DNA from 2 places in the Thauera sp. GDN1 genome. Region 2 is predicted to be linked to the other one. Evidence: predicted binding sites of a transcription regulator. Region 2 holds the regulator's gene; the other holds the start of a gene.
The links. Region 2 encodes HrcA, which represses chaperone genes, less so after heat shock. Its sites were predicted from a motif close to TNTTAGCACTCNNNGNCNNNGAGTGCTAANA; they were not measured.
Positions count from the first base shown of each region.

Region 1: groES (co-chaperone GroES) is a predicted target of HrcA. The motif match lies at 2,959-2,989, and genes of this name have one in related genera.

Region 1 covers NZ_CP097870.1:1,138,213-1,144,733, reverse strand. The annotation lists gene CKCBHOJB_RS05190 (response regulator transcription factor) at 1-528, opposite strand, end outside; gene groL (chaperonin GroEL) at 848-2,497, opposite strand; gene groES (co-chaperone GroES) at 2,551-2,841, opposite strand; gene CKCBHOJB_RS05175 (retention module-containing protein) at 3,136-6,521, opposite strand, start outside.
Region 2 covers NZ_CP097870.1:1,537,918-1,544,438, reverse strand. The annotation lists gene fur (ferric iron uptake transcriptional regulator) at 1-396, shown strand, start outside; gene recN (DNA repair protein RecN) at 524-2,179, opposite strand; gene CKCBHOJB_RS07040 (NAD kinase) at 2,268-3,149, opposite strand; gene hrcA (heat-inducible transcriptional repressor HrcA) at 3,260-4,288, shown strand; gene hemH (ferrochelatase) at 4,329-5,426, shown strand; gene CKCBHOJB_RS07025 (serine/threonine-protein kinase) at 5,457-6,521, opposite strand, start outside.

The DNA of each region.
Region 1 (6,521 bases), 400 kb from region 2:
GTGGTCGACGAGCTGGTCCTTGCTGACCAGGCGCCCCACGCGCAGCAGGAAGATCTCGAGCAGGCCGATCTCGCGCGCCGACAGATCGATGAGCTGGCCGCCGATCTTCACCACGCGGTCGGCCTGGTCGTAGCTCAGCTGGCCGATCTCGATGCAGCGCGGCTGGCCGGTGCCGCGGCGGGTCAGCGCACGCACGCGCGCCTCCAGCTCGGGCAGCGCGAAAGGCTTGGTGAGGTAGTCGTCGGCGCCGGCATCGAGGCCGCGAACGCGGTCGTCGACGCCATCCTGCGCGGTCAGGATCAGCACCGGCTGCGCCGACTTGCGCGCGCGCAGGCGCTTGAGCACGTCGATGCCGTTCATGCGCGGCAGGCCCAAATCGAGGATGAGCAGGTCATAGACCTGGCTCGCCAGCGCCGCATCCGCTTCCATGCCATCAGCTACATGATCGACCGCGCAGCCGCCGCGCCGTAGCGCGCGACATATGCCGTCCGCGATCACCGGATCGTCTTCCGCCAACAGGATACGCATAGATTCCGGGCTGTAAGTTGGTTGTAAGCGGAGGTTTCGAGAATGGCTCCGCTGTTCTCCTTTTGCTCGGTCTTCGGGAACGTGGCGGTCTCTGCCGCGGCGTTCCGGGGAGTGCGTGCTCGATCAGGCGTGCGCGCTCCCCACCGACTTTTCTCCCTCGAAAACCGCTGGATTATCCCACGCTTCCGCGCCCTGCGTGCGGCGGCGGGACCGCGTTCGTCCCGCTGCGGGCGCGTCAACGAAGAACGGCCCCGCACTGCGGAGCCGTTCTTCGTGTTGCTTGCGGGCGGGACCCGCGCGGGGTCCCGGGCCGGGCGAATTACATGCCCATGCCCATGCCGCCCATGCCACCCATGCCGCCCATGTCGGGCATGCCACCCATCGGCTTGTCTTCGGCCAGCTCGCCGACCATGCAGTCGGTGGTCAGCATCAGACCGGCGACGGACGCGGCGTTCTGCAGCGCGGTGCGGGTGACCTTGGTCGGGTCCAGCACGCCCATCTCGACCATATCGCCATACTCGCCGGTGGCGGCGTTGAAGCCGAAGTTGCCCGAACCCTCGACGACCTTGTTGACCACCACCGAGGCTTCGTCACCGGCGTTGGCGACGATCTCGCGCAGCGGCTGCTCCATCGCGCGCAGCACGATCTTGATGCCCGCGTCCTGGTCGTGGTTGTCGCCCTTGAGGCCGCCCAGGTTGGCGCGGGCGCGCAGCAGCGCGACGCCGCCGCCGGGGACGATGCCCTCTTCCACCGCAGCGCGGGTGGCGTGCAGGGCGTCCTCGACGCGGGCCTTCTTCTCCTTCATCTCGACTTCGGTCGCGGCGCCGACCTTGATCACGGCCACACCGCCGGCCAGCTTGGCCACGCGCTCCTGCAGCTTCTCGCGGTCGTAGTCGGAGGTGGCTTCCTCGATCTGCACGCGGATCTGCTTGACGCGGGCTTCGATGCGCTCGGCCTGGCCCGCGCCGTCGATGATGATGGTGTTTTCCTTGCCGACTTCGATGCGGGCGGCCTGGCCGAGGTCGTCCAGGGTAGCCTTCTCGAGGGTCAGGCCGACTTCCTCGGCGATGACCTGGCCGCCGGTCAGGATGGCGATGTCTTCGAGCATGGCCTTGCGACGATCGCCGAAGCCCGGAGCCTTGACGGCGCAGGTCTTGAGGATGCCGCGGATGTTGTTCACCACCAGGGTGGCCAGCGCTTCGCCTTCGACGTCTTCGGCGATGATCAGCAGCGGACGGCCCGACTTGGCGACTTGCTCGAGCACCGGCAGCAGGTCACGGATGTTGGAGATCTTCTTGTCGAACAGCAGGACGAAGGGCTGCTCGAGGATGGCGACCTGCTTGTCCGGGTTGTTGATGAAGTAGGGCGACAGGTAGCCGCGGTCGAACTGCATGCCCTCGACGACGTCGAGTTCGTTCTGCAGCGACTTGCCGTCTTCGACGGTGATCACGCCTTCCTTGCCGACCTTGTCCATCGCACGGGCGATGATCTCGCCGATGTCGCTGTCCGAGTTGGCCGAGATCGAACCGACCTGGGCGATTTCCTTGTTGGTCGAGCACGGCTTCGACAGCTTCTTCAGCTCTTCGATGGTGGCGACGACGGCCTTGTCGATGCCGCGCTTGAGGTCCATCGGGTTCATGCCGGCGGCGACGAACTTCATGCCTTCGCGCACGATCGACTGGGCCAGCACGGTCGCGGTCGTGGTGCCGTCACCGGCGATGTCCGAGGTCTTGGAAGCGACTTCCTTGACCATCTGCGCGCCCATGTTCTCGAACTTGTCCTTCAGTTCGATTTCCTTGGCGACCGAGACGCCGTCCTTGGTCACGGTGGGGGCGCCGAACGAGCGCTCGAGCACCACGTTGCGGCCCTTCGGGCCCAGGGTCACCTTGACCGCGTTGGCCAGGATGTTGATGCCGGCGACCATGCGCTCGCGGGCGGAATCACCAAACTTGACTTCTTTAGCTGCCATTCTTCAGAACTCCTGAATTGTTTCGACTAGCGTTGTTCGGGATGACGGGAGGCTCAGGCCTCGACCACACCCATGATGTCTTCCTCGCGCATCACGAGGAGCTCGTCGCCTTCGACCTTCACGGTCTGGCCGGCATACTTGCCGAACAGGACCTTGTCGCCCACCTTGACGGCCATCGGACGGACCTTGCCGTCGTCCAGGATCTTGCCGTTGCCGACGGCCAGGACCTCGCCCTGATCGGGCTTCTCGCCGGCGCTGTCCGGGATCACGATGCCGCTGGCGGTCTTGCGCTCGGCTTCCAGACGCTTGACGATCACGCGATCGTGCAGGGGACGAATCTTCATCGAGTTCTCTCCTAACTGATTGGTTTCAACTGTTTGGGTTGATCGGTTCGCGGGAACGGACCCGCAGGACGAAATTTGCAGTGAGCCTCGCGAGCAGCCGACGGCTTCCGCGGGGCTTGTTAGCACTCATCGCCAACGAGTGCTAATAATAGGGACGGGGTTCGGGGATTTCAAGCGCGACCGGCGGAAAAAAGTTTTGGGCCGATCCAGGCAAGGGCGCACGCCCCCTTCCTCCCGGGTACGGACGAAAAAAAGCCCGGCGACCGCAAGGCCGCCGGGCGCACCGTCAGGGTGTCAGTCGGTGATGAGCTTGCCCTTGGTCATGAGGTCGGAAATGATCGCCAGGTCGGAGGTCAGCGCCCCACCGTTGGTCAGATCCACGTTCTCGAGCACCACGACCTGATCGACCGGCGTTCCGCTCCCGCCCGAATGCACCGAGATCGTCGTCGAGTTCGTCGCGCTGTCGTAGGAGAAGTCGAGGTAGTTGTCGAGACTCTCGTTGGTCGCCGACAGACCTTCCAGCAGATCGCCCAGATCGAGGCGGTCGCCACCGTCGCCGTAGGCAGCGGTGTCGAAGTCCTTGATCGTATCAGTGGGCACCGCTCCCGCACCCACGTCGGCGAGCGACCACTTGAAGGTGTCGGCGCCGACGCCGCCATCGAGGATGTCGTTACCCAGACCGCCAGTCAGTTCGTCGTCGCCGTCGCCGCCGATGAGATAGTCGTTGCCGCCCTCGCCTGCCAGCACATCCCCACCTGCCCCGCCATACAGAACATTGTCAGCCTCGTCGCCCGTGAGCGAGTCGTCATGCGAGGAGCCGATGATGTTCGGCGACGTTGCAGTGGCCTCTTCGTCGACGCCGGTCGTGCTCGACGAGTAATCGGCCGTCGGCAAGCCTTCCGGCATCAAGGTGACGTTGATCTGCGTCGAAGCGAAGTCACCGTCGTTGTCGACCACTTCGATCGGCAGCCCGAAGCTGACGGGCGTCCCTTCGTTGATGGTCGTGGCACCGAAGTCGCCGACGCTGAAAGGCTGACCGCCATCGTGGTAGTACTCGAGGCTCGAGTACCCGGTCGCGGTGTAGGTGGCGATCTGCGTCCCGTCTTTGCTACCCCCCGCGACGCCATCGATCGTCACTTCGTACTTCGTTGCGTCCGTCGGATCGACGTCGATGAACTGCACGGTGAATGTCTTGCCGCCGATCGTGTAGGACGTTGCCGCCGTGCCGATGGAAGCGACGGATACGAGCAGGCTCTGCCCGTTGTAAGTGACGCCGACGGCCGTGATCGAATCCTGCACACCATCCCCGACGACGTTGTCGCCATCGTTGTCGTCATAAGCGCGAATCCGCACCTTGCTCGTCGGGTTCGATCCGGAGATGCCCAAGAAAAGGGCGGAGGCGCCGTTCGTGGTGTAGTGCCCCTCGAAGTCATGGGTCGGATCCCCGGCCACGTAAGGCTTTCCGGAGACCGGGTCACCCGTCAGATCGGTCACGAAATCGATTCGGATCGCTTCGCCCGTTCCGACGGAGCCGCCCGCTCCAACGCCGCCACTCGTGGCGTTGGTATTCACCGTGCTGCCACTCGCATAAACCTCGCCGGTCTTGATCATCGGGGTAATCAGCAGGTCATTGCTGTCATCGTTGGCAAGCGTGTTGAACCCAGCCCACGCGGCATTTCCACCCGTGAAGTTGTACAAACCCGGCTGGTTGAAGTCGATCGTCGTGACACCGCCATCCACCGTCCCGATCATGTTCACCTGATACTGCGCGTTGCCCGGATCGAGCGTTACCGTGAATACGGTACCGGCACTCGTGGACGCCGTCAGAACAAGGCCGTCGGGAGAGAGCGAATAGCTGATCGGCTGCAGCCCGGACGTCAGTGCAGGATAGCTGGAGAGGTCGGAACTGAAGCGCACCGTACCGCCATCGGCACCATAGTTGTCAGTCACGCTGTCGTCACGGTCGAGACCAAACCATTGGCTCTGGCCGACCGCGTCGGACAGTACCGCAGCGTCCGGGGAGATCACGCGCGGACCGTCGTCATAGAAGCTGATCGCGCCGCCGACGCCGATGCTGTCGGTCGCGGTGTCGCCATCGGCATCGGTCACGGTGACCGATGCGTTGATCAGGCCGTTCAGCGTGAGCGCATCGTTGTGATCCGCCGCCGTGCCGCCGTCCGTGGTGTGCTCGAGCGCGACGCTCTGCGTCACCGTCAGCTTGCCGTCGGCCCCGATCGACACGGTGAAGGCCGTCAGACCCGCGCCGTACTGGCCGGTGATCGTGGTCGCGCTGGTCTGCACCAGCGTGATCGCCTGGTCGCCTACCGCGGTCTTGAGCAGCGTCGCGCCGTCGCCCACGATCGACAGGCCGTAGGTCGTGGCGCCACTCGCCGCCGCCCCGTCCGCACCGAAGTCGGACGTGAAGGACAGCACCGGATCGGCGCTCGTCGCCGTGATCGGGAAGCTGCCCGGCGTGCCGCCGGTGAAGGCGTTCGTCTCGTCCAGGCGGACCGAACTGGCCACCGCGGTCACATCGACCGCCGGACCGTCGTCATAGAAGCTGATCGCGCCGCCGACGCCGATGCTGTCGGTCGCGGTGTCGCCATCGGCATCGGTCACGGTGACCGACGCGTTGATCAGGCCGTTCAGCGTGAGCGCATCGTTGTGATCCGCCGCCGTGCCGCCGTCCGTGGTGTGCTCGAGCGCGACGCTCTGCGTCACCGTCAGCTTGCCGTCGGCCCCGATCGACACGGTGAAGGCCGTCAGACCCGCGCCGTACTGGCCGGTGATCGTGGTCGCGCTGGTCTGCACCAGCGTGATCGCCTGGTCGCCCACCGCGGTCTTGAGCAGCGTCGCGCCGTCGCCCACGATCGACAGGCCGTAGGTCGTGGCGTTGCTCGCCGCCGCCCCGTCCGCACCGAAGTCGGACGTGAAGGACAGCACCGGATCGGCGCTCGTCGCCGTGATCGGGAAGCTGCCCGGCGTGCCGCCGGTGAAGGCGTTCGTCTCGTCCAGGCTGACCGAACTGGCCACCGCGGTCACATCGACCGCCGGACCGTCGTCATAGAAGCTGATCGCGCCGCCGACGCCGATGCTGTCGGTCGCGGTGTCGCCATCGGCATCGGTCACGGTGACCGACGCGTTGATCAGGCCGTTCAGCGTGAGCGCATCGTTGTGATCCGTCGCCGTGCCGCCGTCCGTGGTGTGCTCGAGCGCGACGCTCTGCGTCACCGTCAGCTTGCCGTCGGCCCCGATCGACACGGTGAAGGCCGTCAGACCCGCGCCGTACTGGCCGGTGATCGTGGTCGCGCTGGTCTGCACCAGCGTGATCGCCTGGTCGCCCACCGCGGTCTTGAGCAGCGTCGCGCCGTCGCCCACGATCGACAGGCCGTAGGTCGTGGCGCCACTCGCCGCCGCCCCGTCCGCACCGAAGTCGGACGTGAAGGACAGCACCGGATCGGCGCTCGTCGCCGTGATCGGGAAGCTGCCCGGCGTACCGCCGGTGAAGGCGTTCGTCTCGTCCAGGCGGACCGAACTGGCCACCGCGGTCACATCGACCGCCGGACCGTCGTCATAGAAGCTGATCGCGCCGCCGACGCCGATGCTGTCGGTCGCGGTGTCGCCATCGGCATCGGTCACGGTGACCGATGCGTTGATCAGGCCGTTCAGCGTGAGCGCAT
Region 2 (6,521 bases):
GCGACCTATCCGCGCCTGAAGATCCTCGACCTCTTTCAGAGCTCTGAACAGCGCCACCTCACCGCCGAGGACGTCTACCGCGCGCTGATGAACGAGGGCATGGACATCGGCCTGGCCACGGTCTACCGCGTGCTGACCCAGTTCGAACAGGCCGGCCTGCTCGAACGCCACTATTTCGAGTCCGGCAAGGCGGTGTTCGAGCTCAACGAGGGCGGCCACCACGACCACCTGGTGTGCATGCAGTGCGGCAAGGTCGAGGAGTTCTTCGACGCCGAGATCGAGCGCCGCCAGAACAAGATCGCCGAGGAGCGCGGCTTCGCCATCCGCGACCACGCGCTCTACATCTACGCCGACTGCACCCGCGAGAACTGTCCGAACCGCGAAAGCGGGGAATGACCGGCGCGGGGCACTGTGGGAGCGGCGGCAGCCGCGAACCCCCGCGGCCCTGCACCCCCTGCACCTCTTCGCGGCTGCCGCCGCTCCCACGGGGAGTTTCCGGGGGGAGTCGCAGCGGGCTGCAGACTCAGCGCTGACCGAGCATCTCCGCGGCGTGCTCGCGCGTGGTGGCGGTGATGTTGACGCCGCCCAGCATGCGGGCGATCTCCTCGGTGCGCGCCGCGTCGTCGAGCGGCGTGACCTCGCTGACCGTTTCCCCGCCCTGCTCGCGCTTGGCGATCCGCCACTGCCAGTCGGCGCACGCAGCGACCTGGGGCAGATGGGTGACGCACAGCACCTGGCGGTCGCGCCCGAGGCGGGCGAGCAGCTTGCCGACGATCTCGGCCACCCGGCCGCCGATGCCGACGTCGACCTCGTCGAACACCAGCGTGGGCACCGCGGTGTCGCGGCTGGCCATGACCTGGATGGCGAGGCCGATGCGCGACAGCTCGCCGCCCGAGGCCACCTTGGCCAGGCTGCGCAGCGGCTGGCCGGGGTTGGCGGCGACGCGGAACTCGACGCTTTCCACACCCGTGGCCGAGGGCTCGCAGGCTTCGAGCGCGACCTCGAAGCGGCCGCCGGCCATCGCCAGCGTCTGCATCGCCTCGGTGATCTCCTCCGAGAGCCGGCGCGCGGCCGGCGCACGCATGGCGGACAGTTTCGCGGCCGACCCGGCGAAGGCCTTCTCCGCGGCGGCCGCGGCGGCCGCGAGGCGGGCCGGGTCGGCGCTCGCCTCCAGCGCCTCCAGGCGCTCGCGCCACTGGCAGAGGAGTTCGGGCAGGGCCTCGGGGGCGACGCGATGCTTGCGCGCAGCGTCCATGACGGTCGCGATGCGCTGCTCGAGCTCGGCCAGGCGCTGCGGATCGAGGTCGAGGCGATCACGGTAGCGACGCAGCGCGTACAGCGCCTCGTCGGCCTGGATCGCGGCGGCGCCGAGCAGCTCGCGCGCGTCGGCGAGTCCGGGATCGTAGTCGGCCAGCGCCGCGATGCGCGCATCCAGATGGCGCAGCACGGTGCATACCGCCAGGTCGCCCTCGCCGAGCGCGGCCAGGGTCTCGTCGGCGCCTTCGATCAGGCTCGCCGCATGGGCGAGGCGGCTGTGCTCGGCGTTGAGCTCCTGCCAGGCCTCGGGGTCGAAACCGAGGTCGTCGAGCTCCTTCAGCTGCCAGGCCAGCAGCTCGCGCTCGCGCGCCGAGCTGGCCGAATCGGCCTCGGCCTCGCGCTGCAGGCGCAGCAGGCGCTGCCATTCGCGATGCAGGCGGGCGACCTCGGCGGCGAGCGGCGCCGCACCGGCCTGGACGTCGACCAGCGTGCGCTGCGCGTCGGCGCGCAGCAGCGCGTGGTGGGCGTGCTGGCCGTGGATGTCGGCGAGCCATTCGCCCGCGCTGCGCAGCTGCGCCAGGGTGACCGCGCTGCCGTTGATCCACGCCCGGCTGCGCCCGCCGGCGTCGATCGTGCGGCGCAGGATCACCATGCCCTCCTCCGCCGGCAGCTCCTGCTCCGCGAGCCAGGCCGCCAGCGCGCCGTCGGCCGGCACGTCGAACTCGGCGGCGACGTCGGCGCGCTCGCGTCCGCTGCGCACCATGCCGGCCTCGCCGCGGCCGCCGAGCACCAGCCCGAGCGCGTCGAGCAGGATGGACTTGCCGGCCCCGGTCTCGCCGGTGAGCACGCCGAAGCCGGCGTCGAACTCGAGTTCGAGCCGATCGACGATAACGAAGTCACGAATGGTCAGGCTGCGGAGCATGGCGGGGACGGATCGGGAAGGAATCGGGGACGAACGGGGTTCGGAAGCGTGGCGCGGGCACGGCGTGGGCGACGGGATCGCCCGGCGCTCACACCCGCGGCGTCGCGCTCCAGTGCAGTTTCTGGCGCAGCATCGCGAAGTAGCTGTAGCCCTGCGGATGCAGCAGGCGCAGCGAACGCGGCGAGCGCTTGAGCCGCACGCAGTCGCCGGCGCGCAGGTCGAAGCGCGTCTGGCCGTCGAAATGCACGCGCGCATCCTGCGGCGGCAGCATCACGATCTCGATCGTGCACGAATCCGGCAGCGTGATCGGGCGCGCGGTCAGCGCGTGCGGACACAGCGGCACGAGCGCGATGCCGCCGACGCTCGGATGCAGGATGGGGCCGTTGGCCGACAGCGCATAGGCGGTGGAACCGGTGGGTGTCGATACGATCATTCCGTCGGAACGCTGCGCATAGACGAACTCTCCGTCGATCAGCAACTCGAATTCGATCATGCGCCCCAGATCGCCCTTGTTCACCACCACGTCGTTGAGGGCGAGGGTATGAAACACGCGCTCGCCGCCGCGCAACACCTCGGCATCGAGCATGAAGCGGTTCTCTTCGGTGTAGGCGCCGTCGAGCATCTCGGTCAGGCGCACCGTGGCGTCGCTGCGCGAGATGTCGGTGAGAAAGCCGAGGCGACCGAGGTTGACGCCGACCAGCGGCACCCCGTGCTCCACCAGCCTGCGCGCGGTGTGCAGCATGCTGCCGTCGCCGCCGATCACCACCGCGAGGTCGGCCTCGACGCCGATGTGCTCGTAGCTCGCGACCGGGAAGTCGTGCGCCCCGCCGATCGCGCTCGCCGTGCCCTGCTCGATCAGCACCGACAGGTTGCGGTCGCGCAGATGACGGGCGATCGACAGCACCGATTCGGCGACGTCGGGGCTCTGGTATTTGCCGATGAGGGCGATCGTGCGGAATGTGGTCTTCATGAGCGCCGATTTAACCACAATCGCCGGCCGGCTTGTCGTGCCCGCCGGCCCCGGACGGCTGGCAAGCGCCGGCGCGCTTTCTTACAATCCGGGCTATATTGCTGCCTGCCATGAATTCCCTCGACGCCCGCTCCCAGATCCTGCTCAAGACCCTGATCGAACGCTACATCGCCGACGGCCAGCCGGTCGGATCGCGCGCGCTGTCGCGCTACTCCGGCCTGGAGCTGTCACCGGCCACGGTGCGCAACGTGATGAGCGACCTCGAGGAGATGGGCTTCATCGCGAGCCCGCACACCTCGGCCGGCCGCATCCCGACCGCGCGCGGCTACCGCTTCTTCGTCGATTCGCTGCTGACCATGCAGCCGCTGGAAAGCGCACGCGTGCAGGCGCTGCAGGGCCAGCTCATGCCGGACCAGCCGCAGCGCCTGATCAACTCGGCCTCGCACCTGCTGTCGGAACTGACCCAGTTCGCCGGCGTGGTGGTCGCGCCGCGCAAGGACGCGGTGCGCATCCGCCAGTTCGAGTTCATCAGCCTGGCCGAGAACCGCATCCTGCTGATCATCGTCACCACCGCCGGCGACGTGCAGAACCGCATCCTGCTCACCCGCCGCGCCTACAGCGCGAGCGAGCTGAACGGCGCAGCCAGCTACCTCAACGAGCACTTCGCCGGCCTGTCCTTCGACGACATCCGCCGCCGCCTCACCGAGGAACTGCGCCAGTTGCGCAGCGACATGACCGAGCTGATGACGGCCACCGTCGATGCCGGTGCGCAGGCCGCCGAGGAGACCGCGACCCACTACGTGATCTCGGGCGAGACCAACCTGCTCGACGTCGAGGACCTGTCGTCCAACATGTCGCGGCTGCGCGAGCTGTTCAAGCTCTTCGAGCAGCGCACCGGGCTGATGCAACTGCTCGACATCTCCAACAAGGCCGAGGGCGTGCAGATCTTCATCGGCGGCGAATCGGGCCTCGCGCCGCTCGACGGCTGCAGCGTGGTCACCGCGCCCTACGAGGTCGATGGCCGGATCGTCGGCTCGCTGGGCGTGATCGGCCCCACCCGCATGGCCTACGACCGGGTGATCCCGATCGTAGACATCACCGCGCGCCTGCTGTCGAACGCCCTCTCCTCCCGGCACTGAGGGCAGCGGCGGGCCGCGCCCACCCCCAACAAGGATTCGAATGTCTCGCTACTGGACCGAACCGCCGTTCAAGCACGGCAGCCCTGCCCGCACGGGCGTCCTCCTGGTCAACCTCGGCACGCCGGCGGCGCCGACCGCGGCCGCGCTGCGCCCCTACCTGAAGCAGTTCCTGTCCGACCCGCGCGTGGTGGAGATCCCGCGCCTGGTGTGGTGGCCGATCCTCAACGGCATCATCCTCAACACCCGCCCCGCGGCCTCGGCCAAGAAGTACGCGAGCGTGTGGATGGACGAGGGCTCGCCGCTCAAGGTCCATACCGAACGCCAGACCAAGCTGCTGGCCGGCTACCTGGCCAAGGCCGGGCACGACGACCTCGACATCGACTACGCGATGCGCTACGGCGCGCCCTCGATCCCCGACGTGCTCAATGCCATGCGCGCGCGCGGCTGCACCCGCATCCTGGTGCTGCCGCTCTACCCGCAGTATTCGGCGAGCACCTCGGCGACGGTGGTCGACGAGGTCGGCCGCTGCCTGGCGCACTGGCGCAACCAGCCCGAGATCCGCTTCGTGCGCAACTTCCACGACCACCCCGGCTACATCGCCGCACTGGTACAGAGCGTGCGCGCGCACTGGATGGTCAATGGCGAGCCCGAACGCCTGCTGCTGAGCTTCCACGGCGTGCCGCGGCGCTCGCTCGAGCTCGGCGATCCCTACCACTGCGAGTGCCACAAGACCGGCCGCCTGGTGGCCGAAGGGCTGGGCATCGAGCCCGAGCGCGTGCTGGTGACCTTCCAGTCGCGCTTCGGCAAGGCCGAGTGGCTCAAGCCCTATACCCAGCCGACGCTGGAAGCGCTGGCGGCACAGGGAATCAGGCGCGTGGACGTTATGTGCCCCGGCTTCGTCGCCGACTGCCTGGAGACGCTCGAGGAGATCGCGATGGAGTGCAAGGAGGCCTTCCTGGAAAAGGGCGGCAAGACCTTCCACTACATCCCCTGCCTGAACGAGCGCGACGCGTGGATCAACGCGCTGGTCGACATCGCCCGCGCCCACCTCGGCAACTGGCTCGACATCGCGCCAGCGAGCGAGACCGCCCGCGCCGCCACCGCCGAGCGCGCCCGCAGGCTGGGGGCGACGCAGTAGGCCCTCGCCGACCCGCGTGCCCCGCGGCACTCAGTCGCCGAGCAGCTGCATCTCCATTGCGGCGGACGCCGTCTGCTGCGCGCGCACGGCCGCCGGCCCCTGCTCGGCGAGCTGGCGCGACATCGCCGCCAGGCGGCGCACGACGACCGTGGAGATCTGCCGCCGGAAGCGCTCGAGCACTTCCTCGCTGGCGAGCGCGAGCGCGGCCGGATTGACCTCGAGGTAGCCGAGCGGCTCGAGCGACACCACCGTCACCATGTGCCTGTGGTCGATGTGGTCGAGCCAGGCCTGCACGCCGAACACCTCGCCGGGCCCGAGCTCCATGACCCGCCGCCCCTCGCAGGAGATCTCCACCCGCCCCTCGAGCACGATGCCGAAGCGCTGATCGATGTCGCCCTCGCGCATCAGCGCCACCTCGCTGTCGACGTTGCGCCACGCACAGATGCGCATGACCTCCCACAGGTCGACGTCCTCGAACTCGGTGAAGAAGGCCAGGCGCCGCAGCTTGGCGAAGCGCGCGGCGTCCGGCGGCACGTAGTGCTCGTCGAGGATCTGGTAGCGCACCGCGGCGAGATCCTTGGCGAACTCGGCACCGTTGCGGTAGCGCGAATAGAGATCCTTCTCCAGCGCCTTGCGGATCACCGCGTCCATCTGCTCGGGCACGTCGGGATTGAGCTGCGACACCGAGGGCGGATCGGCGTTGATGATCTTGTACATCAGCTGCGCCGGATTGCTGGCGCGGAACGGCAGGCGGCCGGTGAGCATGTGGAAGAGCAGCACGCCCAGCGAGTACAGGTCGGTCTTCTGGTTGAGCGGATAGCCCTTGATCTGCTCCGGACTCATGTAGGCCGGCGAGCCCACGCCCATGATGAAGGTGGAGTCGGTGTCCATCTTCTTGCTGATGTTGAGCGCGAGGCCGAAGTCGGTGATCTTCACGTTGTCCTCGTCATCGACGAGGATGTTTGCCGGCTTGATGTCGCGATGGACGATGCCCTGGCGGAAGGCATGATCGAGCGCCATGCAGCACTTGAAGACGATACCGATCGTGCGATGCACCGGCAGCAGATGCTCGAAGCTGCAGTAGCGCTCCAGCGA